3 regions of the Micromonospora sp. WMMD967 genome follow, and region 1 is predicted to be linked to each of the others. Evidence: riboswitches for the same ligand, from Rfam matches in the RefSeq annotation. Region 1 holds a riboswitch; each other region holds the start of a gene.
The links. A riboswitch is a leader RNA that binds a small molecule or an ion and turns the genes downstream of it on or off. The one in region 1 is predicted to bind cobalamin.

Region 1 (5,172 bases):
GCCCGCCATGTCCGGCGAGATCCTGGAGCTGCACCACGACAAGCACCACGCCGCGTACGTCAAGGGCGCCAACGACGGGCTCGACCGCCTCGCCGAGGCCCGCGAAAAGGGCGACTACTCGACCCTGGTCGGGCTGGAGAAGACGTACGCGTTCAACCTGTCCGGGCACGTCCTGCACTCGATCTTCTGGAACAACCTGTCCCCGGACGGCGGTGACCGCCCCGACGGCGAGTTGGCGGCGGCGATCGACGAGCACTTCGGCTCCTTCGACGGCTTCGCGGGTCAGTTGTCCGCGGCGACCAAGGGCGTGCAGGGCTCGGGTTGGGGTGTCCTGGCCTGGGAGCCGCTGAGCCAGCGGCTGATCGTGGAGCAGGTCTACGACCACCACGGCAACGTCGGGCAGGGCTCCACCCCGATTCTGGTGTTCGACGCCTGGGAGCACGCCTACTACCTGCAGTACCGCAACGTCCGCCCGGACTACGTGGATCGGCTGTGGAACCTGGTCAACTGGACCGACGTCATCTCCCGTTTCGACGCCGCCCGCGCCGCGACCCCGAAGATCTGATTCGGCGTGTCCGGGTACACCCCTGAGGCGGCCGAGATCGTCCAACGCGCCGCCGGGGTCATCGCCGCCAAGCACCGCGGTGACCTCGCGGGCGCGGAGGAACTGATGTCGGCGTTCAGCTCCGAGCAGGCCCGCACCCTCGGCTTCTACCTGCTGGCAGATCTCGCTCTGGGCCTGGTCAAGGCGCAGAGCGGCCAGTCGATGGACGATCTGGTCCGGGAGTTGTCGTTGCTCCTGGCCGAGACCGCGCAGTCCCCACCGGCATGACCGTCCGCTGGGTTCCACCTGCGGGCGGAACCCAGCGGACAACCGCAGCGTCCACCGCCGACCTCGGGGAGGCCCGATGCGCCGGAAGACCGAACACCGTGTCCTGACGTTGGACGGGCAGCAGGTGGCGGTGCTGCCCGTGGCCGATTTCCAACGGCTCGAGGCTGCCCGTCGGCAGCTCGGTGCCAGCGAGGCCCAGGCGCACCAGCTTCGCCAGCAGCTGCGGGACAGCCGGCGTCGAATTGCCCGCCTGGAGGCCCTGCTCTCCGTGCCCGCACGACTTGAGGCACCGGAGCAGGCCTCACAGACGTGCGCTCGATGTTCCGGCCCGGTCGACGATCCGGTCGACGTAGCGGTCCGGCGAGCAACGGCGGGCGGATCAGCCGGCGGGTGGTCAGCGGCGGCGGCTCGGCCGCCGCTGACCACGCCACTACGCGGCGGTCAGACGCCGTAGCGCAGGTAAATGGTGTCGCCGACGGTCACTGTCGTGCCGCGGGTCGCGGTGACCAGGGTGCTGCCGTCGCGGGACACCTTCCAGGTGGACGAGCCGCTGTTGGCCAGACCGTTGATCGAGGTCACGGTGCCGGTGCCGCTGGACGGGCTGAGGGCGGTGACGCAGCCACTCGGGGTAGCCGCGCCGACGGCGGCGTCCAGCACGGCGCCGAGGGTGGTGGTGGCGGCGGTCGGCGTCAGCGTCACCGCGCACGGCTTGATGCTGCCGCTGCCGTTGTCGATGATCACGGCAAGGCGGGTGGCGGCGCCCGCGGTGAACCCGCTCGCCGCGACCCAGGTGGGCGCTCCAGCGGTGACCGGAGTCGGGGGAGCGGCGGTGTAGCCCGCGCCGGCCAGAGCACGCACCGCGTCGATCGAGGCGTACGCCGACGGGGTGGTGTTGGTGGGCAGGTACTTGAATCCGCCGCCGGTCAACTGCTGCGCCCGGAGGAAATCGATCGGGGTCTTGCCGGCGGTGGTGGTGAAGTCGGTGCCCTGGTTCGGGATGCCGCAGGCGTTGAGCCCGGAGACGGCCCAGGCGTTGGAGTCGGTGTTGACGCCGAACATCGAGGTGAACGCGCCCGAGGCGTTGACGAGCTTGCCCTTGAGGAAGTTCTTCGCCTGGACGATGTCGGTGTCGGTGTTGGGCACCCCGGCGGCGCAGAGGGCCGCCATGGCCGCGCCGGTCATGTCGATGTCGCTGGCCGCGGCGAGTTGGGTGGGGTTGCCCTCAGCCTGGGTGAACGTCCAGCCGCCGTCGTTGTGCTGGTTGTTGCGGATCCGGGCGACCGAGAGGTTGAGCAGCGCCTGCGGCACGCGGGCGGCGCCGGTCTGGGTCTTCGCGCCGGCCAGGGCGAGAGTGCCGAAGACGGTGCCGTTGAAGTTGGCCGGCGGGCCGTAGTAGCCGGCCGAGCCGGTCTGCCAGTAGGCGATGGTGTCGGCGATCAGGTTACGGGAGGGGGAGACCCGGGCGGGGTCGATACCAGCGGCGTAGGCGTTCAGGACCCCACGCTCGTAGTCGGTGACCACCGGCGTGCTGCTCGGCCAGGACGCGGCCGAGAGCTGGTTGCGGTACACGGTGCGGGCGTTCTTGGTTGTGTCCCCGGAGGGGTACACGTCGACGGCCGCGACGCCGGCGGGTGCGAACGCGCTGAACGCCCACTCGTTCGACAGCCCGCCGCTGGCGTAGCTGCCGTCGGCGGCCTGCAGGGTCCGCAGGTAGGTGACGCCGTTGGTCTTGGCGGTGGCGATCTGCGCCGCCGTCGAGGTCGCGGCGGCCGGTGCGGCACCGGTCGTGACCGCGACGATCGAGGCGATCAGCGCGGCGGCGGGAACTGTCGCGAGTCGTCTCCGGCGACTGCCGGGGGAAAGGCGCGAGGACATCGGGTCTCCTTGGGGTACGGGGCACGACTGCCTCGACCCGGAGCCCGAGTAGGGCCGACGGGAGCGGGGCGGGCCGGCCGCAGGACGCGTGGGACGGATACCGCAGGTGCTGCGTCACCACGTGGGTGGTCGGGCTCGGGACGGGGCGAACCGTCCTCACCGTTGCGCGTCAGCCCCGGATTCCCACCGGGTTCCCCCACGCGATGACGCGGTCACGGTATGGGAGTAGACCCCTACCGCGCGCTGTTAGGTACATGACACGCCTTCGCGTTGACGGGGTGGTCGCGGTTGTGGTCCGATGGCTGCGATCCAGCAGTCAGGGGAAGCCGGTCAAAGTCCGGCGCTGGCCCGCAGCCGTAGGTCCCGTCACCGGGACGAGTCGGATTACCTGGCTGGATAGTGCACCGCAGCGCCGTCGAGGTACACGGCGCGGAGCCAGGTTCCGGGACTTTGTTCTCGGGGTCCGCGTCCGCGCCTGCGCCGCTAGCCCCCGAGAGAGTCGCCATGTCCCCACTGGTCAGTCGAACGTCGCGTGTTCCCGCGGCGTGGTTGGCGGCCGTCGCCGCAGCGGTGCTCGGCGCGGTGGCGCTGGTGGTGCCGACCCGTGCCGCGCTCGCCGATCCGCTGGAGTCCTGCACCCCGACCCAGGGCGCGATCGTCGCTGTCGACTTCGGCGCGTGGGGCGGGCCGCTGCTGCGCGGCTGCGACGCCAGCCCCACCACCGGCCTGGACCTGCTGCACGAGGCGGGTTTCACCACCACCGGCACCGACCACGACGGCCCCGGTTTCATCTGCCGGATCGGGTCGCCCGACTTCGCGTCCGGTGCCGAACACCCGACGCCGGCCGAGGAGGCGTGCCAGTTGACCCCGCCCGCGTCGGCCTACTGGTCCTACTGGATCGCCCCAGCCGGGCAGGACCACTGGACCTACAGCCCTCTCGGCGCCATGGCCCAGCGCCCCGGCCCGGGTGAGGTCGAAGCGTGGGTCTTCGGTGGCACCGACATCGGCGGCACCACCGGAGCGCCGAGCTTCACCCCCGCGTCGGTACGCGCGAGCGGCCCCACTCCGACCGCCACTGCGACTCCGACGGCGACCCCAACTTCGACGCCAGCGCCGACGCGCCCGACCGAGGCCCAGGTCAAGGCGGTGGCGAGTTACCTGGTCGGGCAGCTCACCGACGGCGACCACGTCGACATCGGGTTCGTCGACTACTACCGGACCATCGCGGTCGCCACCGCCCTGGCCGGGACCGGGGGCCAGGACCAGACCCTCAGCAAGGTCGTCGACTACCTGCGGGCGCACGTCGATGCCGCTATCTTCCCGAACGGTGGCACCGCCGCACCCCACATCGCCAACGTCGCCAACCTCGCGCTCCTGCTCACCATCACCGGCGGCGATCCGCGCGCGTTCGGCGACCGGGATCTGATCGCCACGCTCACCGATCGGGTGTGCACCGCGGCCGACGTCGACGCCGGCTGCGCCGTCGCCGGTGACTTCGTCGGATCGAGCGATCCCCTGACTCACGCGACCGCCCTGCTCGCGCTCAAGCGGGCCGGTGTCACCCTGCCGGCCGCGACCGTCACCCGACTGACCGAGCAGCAGTGCGCAACGGGAGCCTTCGCCGGCCAATGGCTCAGCCCCGCTGACGTCTGCGATCCGGACCTCGCAGCCACGACGCTGGCCGTCCTGGCGTTGCACACGCTCGGCGGGCACGACGCGGCGCTGAGTTCGGCCAAGACGTTCCTGGCCGCTGCGCAGGAGCCCGACGGTGGTTACCAGCCGTGGACCGGAGCGGGCTACAGCGAGACCTACCCCACCGGGCACGCCGCGCAGGCCCTCGCCGTCCTCGGCCTTGCCGACCGGGCCGCCGCCGCCACCGGCCTGCTGGTCAGCCGGATCGTTCCCGGCGGTGGGCTCAGCCCCGACCCGAGCAACCCGGACGCTGACCTGCCCGCGACCGCCGCTGCGGCGCTCGCGCTGGCCGGCAAGAACCTCGCCACCCTGGGTGAGGTGCCGCCGCCGGCCGGGCCGCGGCCCGATCTGGTCAAGGGGGTGTCCTACCTCGTCGCGCCGACCAATCTAATCGACGGCCGGTACTACGAGTCGTTCCCCGGCTTCCCCGACTTCGGGTTGAGCATCGACGGTGCCTACGCCTTGGCCGCCACCGGCGGGGACGACGCCAAGCTGCGGGCGATCGTCGAGTTTCTCCGCGGCGGCGGCGCGGTCGGCGACAGCGGATTCACCGTCGACACGTGGCTCGGAATCGGCACCGACTACGCCGTCGGCGGCGCGATCGGCAAGGTGGCGTTGCTGGCCCAGGTCACCGGCTACGACCCACGGTCGTTCGGTGGACACGACCTGATCGCCGCGCTGGGTGACGTGACCTGCACCAAGGTTGACGCATCGACCGGCTGTGCCGGGGCCGGCAACTATCGGTACGCCACCTCGGTCTTCGGCCAGTCGCT
Region 2 (5,172 bases), 1.9 Mb from region 1:
CGACGGCCACACGCGGTGTCCGACGGGCAGCTACAACGCGCCTGCCTCGCCCGCGCCCTCGTACACCGGCCGGACTACCTGCTCTGCGACGAGGCCACGGCGATGCTGGACGCCTCGACCCAGGCGCACGTCGCCGCCATCATCCGCGACTACCAGCGAACCCAGCGGGCCGGTGTCCTCGTCATCAGCCACGACCAGACCCTGATGGACCGCTGGGCCGACCGGATCGTCGACCTGAACAGCACGACCCCGACCCGGACCTGACGGACCGCCGGGTCCCACCCCGGGCGGACCGTGCGACAGTCATGATCCGCGCAACTACCCGGATACTGCTGCCTCCGACGTGCGGGAAGCAGCAACAACCCTGATGTTGCGCGGATCGTGGCGACAACCGCTCGACCCGGCGTCAGCTATGGTCTCGCCGTGCTCGCCTGGCTCGTCGACCACCTTCCACTTCGGCTGTGGACTCCCGGCAACGGGCGCATAGGCGGTCGCCTGCACTTCTGCGTAGGGGATTCATTCGAGCGGACGATCGAGTGGAACGGCAGGCATCTCTTCGGTGGTCGATCGCTTGGCGCACGGGCCGTCTTCGACCGCTTCGGATCAGCGGATTAAGCGCAGACCGGAGCGGATCTGGTTCCTCGGTGGGGCATCGCACGCCAGTGGCGCACGCGCTTCGAGCCGCCGCACACCCGAACACGGCGGGTGACGCCATCACGGCAGCGGGGTTCACCACCGCCACGGCCCCGATGACGCGGGACGTGGAGCGGCGATGCGGGTTCGTGCACATCTTCGCCACCGGGGCGTTGGCGGCGGACGACCAGCATCCCCGGTGGTGCGGTCGCGACGGGTGCGACCGGCGCGGGGAACACCGGTCGCATGTCTCGGACGTGGACACCAACCGACCGGAAGCGTCGATCATCACGGTGGCGTTGGTCCAAACTGCCCATGCGGCGGCTGAAACCACTGTGGTGTTGAGCGCGACCGGGGGCCTGGCGTCCGACCGGGTAGCGATGTCGATCAGCCAGGCCCGCGTCCTGCGCTACCGTCTCGGAGGCCTCATCGACGCGGCAGGTCACGGCAACGCGTAAGCCCTACCTGACGTCCCGGCCGGTCAGTCGGCGATGTCCACCACGACCTTGCCCTCGGCGATGCCGTCGGCGACCACACGGTGAGCGTCCATGATGGTGTCGAGCGTGAACCGACGCCGGTCCAGTCGCGGGCGCAGCGCGCCGGCGTCGGCCAGCGTCGCGATCTCCCGCAGGATGTCGCCGTGATGTTCGCGGCCCCGGCCGGTGAGCATCGGTAGCAGGGTGAACACGCCGGAGTAGGTCGCGCCACGAAACGACAGCGGGGCGAGCGAGTGGGTGCCCCAACCGAGCGCGCTGACGACGTGCCCGTGATAGGTGCGTACCGCCGCGAACGACGCGTCGAGCGTCGCGCCACCGACGTTGTCGACGACGATGTCGAACCCCTCACCAGCGGTGTGCCTCTCGACGTACTCCTCCACGCTGGTCGAGGTGTAGTCGATGGGCACGGCACCCAGGCTCTCGATCACCCGTACGCTCGCCGGCCCGCCGGTGGCGTACACCTCGGCACCCTTTGCCTGGGCGAGTTGCAGGCCCACGTGACCGACACCGCCGGCACCGCCGTGCACCAGCACCTTCTGCCCGGCGCGGACCCCGGCGCGGTCGACAAGCCCCTCCCAGGAGGTGATCGCCGCCAGTGGCAATGCGGCGGCCTCGCGCATCGAGAGGCCGCCAGGCTTGCGGGCCAGCAACCGGGCGTCCACGGCGGCGTACTCGGCCAGCGAACCCGGTAGCCCACCCACTCCCCCGCACAGCCCGTACACCTCGTCTCCCGGCGCGAAGCCGGCCACCTCCGCGCCGACAGCGGCGACGACCCCGGCAAGGTCCAACCCGAGCACCGCGGGCGGTCGTACGCGCGCGTGCGCGGCCTGTCCGGCCTGGATCTTCGTGTCGAGTGGATTGACCCCGCTGGCGACGATCCGCACCAGCACCTGCCCCGCCTGGGGAGAGGGCTGATCGATCTCCTCGACCGTCAGCGGCCTGTCGAACTCCCGCAGCACCGCAGCGCGCATGACGATTCACACCCTCCGTGATCCAGACATCACGTGGACGCTATCCAACTGGGGGTGCCGCCCGGGTGACATCCGGGGTGACGGCCAGGACGACGATTCGGGCGAGATCCGCTGAACGGGGCGAGAGCCCGAGCCGCCCCTCAGCCCTCGTCGACGCCGTCGAGCAGCGCCCTCCGCAACGCCAACCGGTGCTCCCGACGGATCTCCGCCTCGCGGTAGCGCCTCCGGTCCCCGTCGGTCTCGGGTAGCAGCGGCGGCACCGTCCTCGGCTGGCCGTCGTCGTCGATGGCGACCATGACCAGGTGGGCGGTGGCCACGTCGGTGGGCGGAACGGCCCGGTCCCACCGGTCGGCGGTGACCTTGACCGCGACCTCCATCGAGCTGCGTCCGGCCCAGGTGATCCGAGCGTCGACGTGCACGACGTCGCCGACCCGCACCGCGCGCAGGAACGCGGTCTCGTCGATGGCGGCGGTGACCGCCGGCCCGTCGGAGTGCCGGGCGGCGACGACTCCGGCCACCGAGTCGATGAGGTTGAGGATCCGGCCGCCGTGCACCGTACCCATCAGGTTGGTGTGGTGCTGGTCCATGATCTGCGACAGGGTCAGGTGCGACGCCGACGGCGCTCGGCCGGCGATCGTGGCGGTGTCGTGCACAGCGGTAGTCCGTCTCTCGGGAAACCACACCACCGGTACGCGGACACCCGACGAGCACGCGCCGACGGACGGCACGTCACCCGCTCAGCCCACCCGCGAGGCCGACGGCGGCGCACACGGTCGTGTGCGCAGCGCGGGCAGGTCTTCGGACTCGCGGGCCTGACCGGTCACGCCGGTCTCCTACCGGCCGTCGCTTCCCAGGCCGACGGCCCAGTGCTGATGACGGCGTTCGTTCCCACTCACCGCTGCGGGGCAGTCCCGGACTTCCACCGGGTTCCCTCTTACGACGCCCCGACGGTCACGACGGGGCGAACCAGCGCCGCCCGCAGCATAGCTGGCCAGGGAAGTCCCGGTACCGGGGGCACAGCGCGGAGGCGGCGCCGGAGCGTCGTCAGCTTTTGCCATGTGAGGAAAAAGATCGCCAGCTCTTGAAAAAAGCCTCACTCCGGTCAGGATATTCAGATGCGTCGTCTCCCTCAGACTCCGGGGCGGGTGCTCTCGGGTGTCCTCGCGCTCCTCCTCGCCTCGGCGGTCGCACTCCTCGCGTCCGCCCAACCCGCCTCGGCTCACGGCACTCTCGCCATGTCCACGCCGGCGGGTGGGGCCACCGTGAGCGAGCCGTTGACGGCGGTGCAGCTCTTCTTCACCGAAAAGGCCGCGCCGAACGCGTTCTTCACTGTCACCGCCCCGGGCGGCATCCGGGTCGACAACAGCTGGTCGTACGGGGAGCCGAAGCCGCTGGACAAGCCGGTACGGGAGTACTTCCTGGTCAACGGGCAGTTCGAGCCACGGGAGTACACGACCGGGTTTCCCGCGACGGTGGCGGTCACCCACCTGCCAGCCAAGGGCCAGTATTCGGTGAGCTACCTGTCGGTCGCCTCGGACGGCGACACCGTGCGGGGCACGCTGACGTTCCGCTACAACGGGCCGGTGACGGCGGCACCCAAGGGGTGGAGCCCGCCGACGACGCAGCCGGACCCGGCGCTGGTGGCCGCCACCGAGCAGCACGGGTCGTCCGGGCAGGCGTCGGCGGTGCCGACCACCTCGGCCCAGCCGGTGACCCCGCCGACCGGAGCTGCGGCGGCCCCGCCGACCGGGCCGGGCGAGGAGAGCGGCTCCGGAGGACTGGCCTGGGCCGGCTGGGCGGCGGCGATCGCGGCACTCGTGGCGGCGGCCGGATTCGTCGTCTGGCGTCGCCGGACGGCGTCCACCGGCAAACCCACCGGACGGGGCCGTACCTCGCCGGCGGCCTCCGGTCGACGCGGCGGCGGCGCACGCACCACGAACCGGCCCTCCGCCGGCAAGACCAGCCCAGCCAGGGCCGCCGCCGCAAAGACGGCCGCCGCCAAGTCCTCCGCCGGCAGGACGGCCGCCGCGGTGAGCGGTGTCGGCACGAAGCCCACGGGTGGTAAGCGGCGACCGGCCACCGTGCCGGCGGCGCGGACGGGCGACGCGGTCGTCACGGCCCGCACGGGCGTCGCCGTCGACCCGACGCCCACCGACGCGGTCGATCCGACGCCCATTGAGCAGAAGGCGAAGGCCGTCGCCAGCACCGATCAGGAGGCGCAGGCCCCTTCCACCACCGACCAAGAGTCGACAGTCGAGGCCGGCCACCGGCCGGACACGGACCTCGCCGGGGTGGCACCCGGGTCCCGGCTCAGCAACGGCCACCTGGCGCTGCTCGTCGGCGGGCTGGTGGTCGCCCTGCTGGCCGGGTTCGGGCTGGCCCGCATCGGCACCGGCGACCAGAGCCCGTCGAACACCGCCCGGCAGCCGGCCGGCGGTCCGCCGGCTTCGGGGCCGGCGGGATCCGCGACCGACGGGCACCAACACCCGGCGGGCACCGGTCCGCACACGCACCGAGGTGACGGCGCGGCGGGCGAGACGCTGGCGACCGGGACGACGGTCAGCGCCGGTGGGTACACCCTGCAACCGGTGGAGCGGTCCCAACCCGCCGGGGTACGCGCCGACTACCGCTTCCGGATCGTCGGGACCGACCGGCAGCCGGCGACCCGCTTCGCGGTCGTCCACGACAAGCCGCTGCACATGATCGTGGTGGGCCGCGACCTGACCGGCTACCAGCACGTACACCCGACGATGGCCCCCGACGGCACCTGGAGCGTCCCCCTGACGCTGGCCCGACCCGGTGGTTACCGCGTCTACGCCGACTTCTCCGTGACGGCGGCCAACGGCGCGCAGGTGCCTCTCGTGCTGGGCGTCGACCACACGGTGCCGGGGGCGCACACCCCGGCCGCGCTGCCGCCGGCGCAGGCACAGGCGACGGCCGGGCCGTACGCGGTGTCGATGAGCGGCACCCCGACGGTGGGGGTGACCGCGCCGATGCAGTTCCAGGTCCAGCGCACCGACGCGGCCGGGCCCGCGCAGTTGGAGCGTTACCTGGGCGCGTACGGGCACCTG
Region 3 (5,172 bases), 1.3 Mb from region 1:
CCGGCAGACACCCGAAGGGTCGGGATCGGCGACCAGCACCTGCTCGGGCGGACCCAACGACGCCGGTAGCCGGATCGGGAACCGCACCGCCCGCTGCGCCTCGTCCAGGGCGACGGTCCGCTGCGCGGGCAACGGCGACGGGATGCCGACGGCCGGCGACGGGGCGGACGAGGTGGCGATGCTGACACCGGCGAACCGCAGCAGCCCGGCAACGGCGTCCGCGACGGCGGCGCGCGTCGGCGGCACCAACGCGACCAGGAGGGCGACCAGCGCCGCCGCGGCGAGCGGACGCCACCGGCGCACGGGCCTGTCGAGTCGTACGCGGACACGGGCGGTCACGTCGGGCGGCTCGGGTGTCTCCAACCAGGCGGACAGGTCGCGCAACTCCCGTTCGAGGTCACCCATGCCGGACCTCCTCCCGCTCGAGGAGACCGCGGAGTTTCGCCAACGCACGGGAGGTGCGCGACTTCACTGTCCCCCGGGGCCAGCCCAGTGCCGCCACCGTCTCCTCCTCGGTGAGATCGAGGAAGTACCGACAGACGATCACCTCGCGGTCCCGTACCGGCAGTTGCCGCAGGGCCCCGACCAGCGCCTCCCGGCGCTCCCCGGCGAGGACCGCGCCGACCGCCCCGTCCTCGGCGATCTCCGACGTCGGGTCGGCCGCCGCCGCCCGCAGGACCAGCCCGTCCCGCCGGCCCCGGGACCGGTGCAGGTTGCGGGTCTCGTTGGCGACGATCGCGAGCAACCACGAGCGGAAGGACGAATCGCCCCGGTAGCGGGACAGCTTGCGGTACGCCTTCACGAACGCCTCCTGCGTGACGTCCTCGGAGTCCGAACCGGCGCCGAGCAGCACCGCCGTCCGGTACGCGGACGCGGTGTGCCGGGCGACCAGGAGGTCGTACGCCTCCAGGTCACCGGCCCGAGCGCGGGTGACGAGAGTGTCGTCGTCCAGGGGAGGCCTCCGTTCGGATCACACTCATGACACCGCCCACGCGTCGCGGGTTCCATCCGGCGCGGGTCAGGTTGCTCCCACCCGGCGTGCAGCGTATTGCCAGGATTCGGTGGTGCACTGGGGGGAGGTGTCGAGGAGAGGGGCTGGTCATGAGCTGGTTCAATCGCCGGGCACGGGGTGCCGAGACGACCCCGACGAAGCTGGACCGGGAGGCGACCCGCGAGGACCTCGCGGCGCTGGAGGCGTTCGTCGCCAGCCGGCGGGGCGTGGAGTTCTACCTGGAGCCGGAGACCACGGCGACGGACACCACGGTGGTGGTGATCGCCCACGACGGTGAGTGGATCCGACGGCGCACCGGTACGCCCCGGGCGGCGGGGACCATCGCCCGCAAGCACGCGGTGCCGCTGTACGAGGCCGCCCGCACCGGCTACCCGGAACGGATGCGGGTGTGGAACCGCGCCCACCCGGAACGCCACGCCCGGTGAGACTCGCCTGCTCAGGCGTCCTCGACGGCTGAGCGGGCCTGTACGGCGGTCATCGGCTCGGCGTGGCTGGAGACGTACCAGTGGTAGTCGTCGGCGAGCAGTCGTCGGACCAGGCCCAGGTCGAGGCCGTCCCCGGGTCGGCGCAGGTGGGCCGGCGGCGGGTAGAAGCAGTCGCCCAACACCATGACACCCGAGTCGGGCACCAGGACGACTGTCGAATCCGGGGCGTGACCACCTCCGACGTGCCGTAGCCCCACGCCGACCGGCAACTCGTCGGCGTCGGTGAAGGTCCGGGTCGGTGGGAGGACCGTGAAGTCGTCCCAGGAGTTCACCGCCCGTGCCCGCGCCCGGAAGCTCGGGCCGAGGCGCGGGTCGGCGCGTACCTGCTCGTCCAGGTAGTGGTGGCTCCAGGGCCGGCCGGCCTCGGCCTGCAGCAGCGGCACGGCCGTCTCGTGCCCGACGATCTCGACACCGGGCCAGGCGCAGGCTCCCCAGACGTGGTCCCAGTGGTGGTGGGTGTAGACGAGCCAGCGTGGCTGCGGTAGCCCGGCGGCGGCGAGCGCGACTTGGATCTCGCGGGCGTGCGTGGGGCTCTGCCCGGCGTCGATCATCACACTGCCGCGCTCGTCGACCACGACGGCGACGCCGGCCTGGACGGCCTCCGGGTCGGGATCGCCCGGACAGATCCAGACACGGCCGGCCAGGTGGTGGAACTGTGGGGCGACCATGGTGATCGACCTCCGGAATTGATCGTGGACGCTGCTGCGGCGTGCGCCGATCGTAGGGGACGGTGCCGCCCGGCACCGTCCCGACGGACGATCGGCGCAGGCCAGAGTAGGTCCAGCCATCCTTTGCTCTGCATACCTGGAGGCACCGGTAACGGTCCGTGTCTGGTGCGGATAGGTATGCAGAGCAAAGGGCCCGGGGCATTTATCCGGGGCATTGCGACAGCGTGCATCCGTCGTCGCGTCGAATCGCTGAAGTTCGATGGATGGCGGCCGTCGGGCCGGGTCGGAGCGGCGTTGACCCGCAGCGCAAGGGTGTGGCAGCATTCGCGGCCTGACGGCAGTGAAGGAAGTCGGTGCGATTCCGACGCGGTCCCGCCACTGTCACCGGGGAGTGATCCCCCCTCGTGCGCCACGGCCGTGTGTCTGCGGTTGGAAGGCCGGGGGAGAGCGTCGATCCGGAAGCCAGGATACTTCGGCCGTCGGGACGTACCCCAGGGCGTGGACACCCGAGGAGGACCCGATGACGCACGGCGTCTCATTCATCGACGAACTTCGTCATGGCTCGCACGGTGGGCGATTCACCGCCCCCGCGACCGGTCACGCCCCGCTGAGCTGAGCGCCGCCCGCCGCCGACCGGCCCCGCCGCTCGCGCCCGCGAGCCGTTCGCCCCGCCGTCGTACCGGCTGACGCCGCACCCACCCGCATCGTCGCGGTCACCCTCGTGGTGGCCGGGGCGTCACTCCCCGGAGCCCGCCGTGCGCATCCTGCTGCTGTCCACCGCCGACACCGACCTGCTCGCCGCCCGCGCCAGCGGCGCCGACTACCGGCTGGCCAACCCCGCCCGGGTCGCCGCCGACGAGGTACCCGCCCTGCTCGACGACGTCAACCTCGTCGTCGTACGCCTGCTCGGCGGCCGTCAGGCCTGGCCGGACGGCCTCGCGGCGGTGCTCGCCACCGGCGTGCCGACTGTCGTGCTCGGCGGTGAGGCGCTGCCCGACGCGGAGCTGATGGCCATCTCCACGGTGCCGTCCGGGGTCGTCACCCAGGCGCTCGCGTACCTGGTCGAGGGCGGGCCGGACAACCTCGGGCAGCTGGCCCGGTTCCTCTCCGACACGGTGCTGCTCACCGGCGAGGGGTTCGACCCGCCCACACCCACCCCGGCGTACGGCGTGCACCGTGAGTACCCGACGAATCCGGAGCAGCCCACCGTCGGGATCGTCTTCTACCGGGCGCACGCCCTCGCCGGTAACACCGGCTTCGTCGACGTGCTCGCGGAGGCGGTCCGCGAGGCCGGCGGCAACCCGCTGCCGATCTTCTGCGGCTCGTTGCGGGGGCTGACCACGGGGTCCGGCCCGCTCGGGCTCTTCGCCCGCTGCGACGCCCTGCTGGTCACCGTCCTCGCGGCGGGCGGCGCGGTCGCCGCGGACGCCTCCGGCGGTGGCGACGAGGACGCCTGGGACGTCGGCGCCCTGGCCGCCCTGGACGTGCCGATCATCCAGGCGCTCTGCCTGACCAGCACCCGTAAGCAGTGGGCCGACAGCGACGCCGGACTGTCCCCGTTGGACGCGGCGATGCAGGTGGCCATCCCGGAGTTCGACGGCCGGATCATCACCGTGCCGTTCTCGTTCAAGCAGATCGACTCCGACGGGCTGTCGGTCTACGCCGCCGATCCCGAGCGGGCCGCCCGGGTCGCCGGGATCGCGGTGCGCCATGCCCGACTGCGGTACCTCCCCAACCCGGACAAGCGGGTGGCCGTGGTGCTCAGCTCGTACCCCACCAAGCACTCCCGGGTCGGCAACGCCGTCGGGCTGGACACCCCGGTCTCGGCGGTCCGGTTGCTCGCCGCGCTGGCCGAGGACGGCTACGACCTGGGCGACGCACCGCCGCCCGCCGACGGGGACGCGTTGATCCACGCGCTGATCGCCGCCGGTGGGCACGACGTGGAGTGGCTCACCCCGGAGCAGTTGGCCGCCGCCGAGGCCCGGATACCGGGGAACACGTACCGGCGGTGGTTCGACCAGGTCCCGGCCGAGCTGCGCGAGCGGATGCGGGAGCACTGGGGTGAGCCGCCCGGCGAGCTGTACACCGACGGCGGGGACATCGTGCTCGCCGGTCTGCGCTTCGGCAACGTCGTGCTGCTGATCCAGCCGCCGCGCGGCTTCGGGGAGAACCCGATCGCCATCTACCACGACCCGGACCTGCCGCCCAGCCATCACTACCTGGCCGCGTACCGCTGGTTGGCCACGCCGGCCACCGACGGCGGCTTCGACGCGGACGCCGTGGTGCACCTGGGCAAACACGGCACCCTGGAGTGGTTGCCCGGCAAGGGCCTCGGTCTGGCCGCCGACTGCGCGCCCGACACGGTCCTCGGTGACCTGCCGCTGGTCTACCCGTTCATCGTCAACGACCCCGGCGAGGGCACCCAGGCCAAGCGGCGGGCGCACGCCGTCGTCATCGACCACCTGGTGCCGCCGATGGCCCGCGCTGAGACCTACGGCGAACTGGCCAAACTGGAACAACTGCTCGACGAGTACGCCACCGTGCAGGCCCTCGACCCGGCCAAGGTGCCCACCGTCCGGGCACAGATCTGGGACCTGGTGCGCGCGGCCGAACTGCACCACGACCTGCACGCCGAGGCGATGCCCGACGCGGACGACTTCGACGACTTCGTGCTGCACCTCGACGGGTACCTGTGCGAGGTCAAGGACGTGCAGATCCGCGACGGTCTGCACATCCTCGCCGACGCGCCCACCGGGGAGCCCCGGGTCAACCTGGTCCTCGCGGTGCTGCGCGCCCCACAGATCTGGGGTGGCGCCCACGCTCTGCCCGGCCTGCGGCAGGCCCTCGCCGTCGCCTACGGCCTCGACGAACAGGAGCTGCTCGCGTCCCCGGGGCAACGACTGGCGCTGCCCAACGCGTTGACCGACGTGGTGGACGGGCCGGCCGGCACCGCCGCCGACGCGGTCGACCTGATCGAGGCCCTCGCCCGGCGGCTGGTCATCGGCAT

Region 2: another riboswitch for cobalamin. It lies ahead of O7631_RS26045 (acyl-CoA thioesterase); the one in region 1 lies ahead of O7631_RS18015 (prenyltransferase/squalene oxidase repeat-containing protein).
Region 3: another riboswitch for cobalamin. It lies ahead of cobN (cobaltochelatase subunit CobN); the one in region 1 lies ahead of O7631_RS18015 (prenyltransferase/squalene oxidase repeat-containing protein).

The regions. Positions count from the first base shown of each region.
Region 1 covers NZ_JARUBK010000001.1:3,895,343-3,900,514, forward strand. The annotation lists gene O7631_RS17995 (superoxide dismutase) at 1-565, shown strand, start outside; gene O7631_RS18000 (superoxide dismutase) at 572-832, shown strand; gene O7631_RS18005 (hypothetical protein) at 909-1,286, shown strand; gene O7631_RS18010 (hypothetical protein) at 1,274-2,707, opposite strand; cobalamin riboswitch at 2,810-2,934, opposite strand; cobalamin riboswitch at 2,987-3,118, shown strand; gene O7631_RS18015 (prenyltransferase/squalene oxidase repeat-containing protein) at 3,212-5,172, shown strand, end outside.
Region 2 covers NZ_JARUBK010000001.1:5,779,799-5,784,970, forward strand. The annotation lists gene O7631_RS26030 (ATP-binding cassette domain-containing protein) at 1-264, shown strand, start outside; gene O7631_RS26035 (hypothetical protein) at 891-1,091, shown strand; gene O7631_RS26040 (zinc-dependent alcohol dehydrogenase family protein) at 1,115-2,101, opposite strand; gene O7631_RS26045 (acyl-CoA thioesterase) at 2,242-2,754, opposite strand; cobalamin riboswitch at 2,873-3,087, opposite strand; gene O7631_RS26050 (copper resistance protein CopC) at 3,217-5,172, shown strand, end outside.
Region 3 covers NZ_JARUBK010000001.1:5,185,785-5,190,956, reverse strand. The annotation lists gene O7631_RS23530 (hypothetical protein) at 1-405, opposite strand, end outside; gene O7631_RS23525 (RNA polymerase sigma factor) at 398-853, opposite strand; gene O7631_RS23520 (hypothetical protein) at 1,102-1,437, shown strand; gene O7631_RS23515 (MBL fold metallo-hydrolase) at 1,449-2,165, opposite strand; cobalamin riboswitch at 2,509-2,638, shown strand; gene cobN (cobaltochelatase subunit CobN) at 2,921-5,172, shown strand, end outside.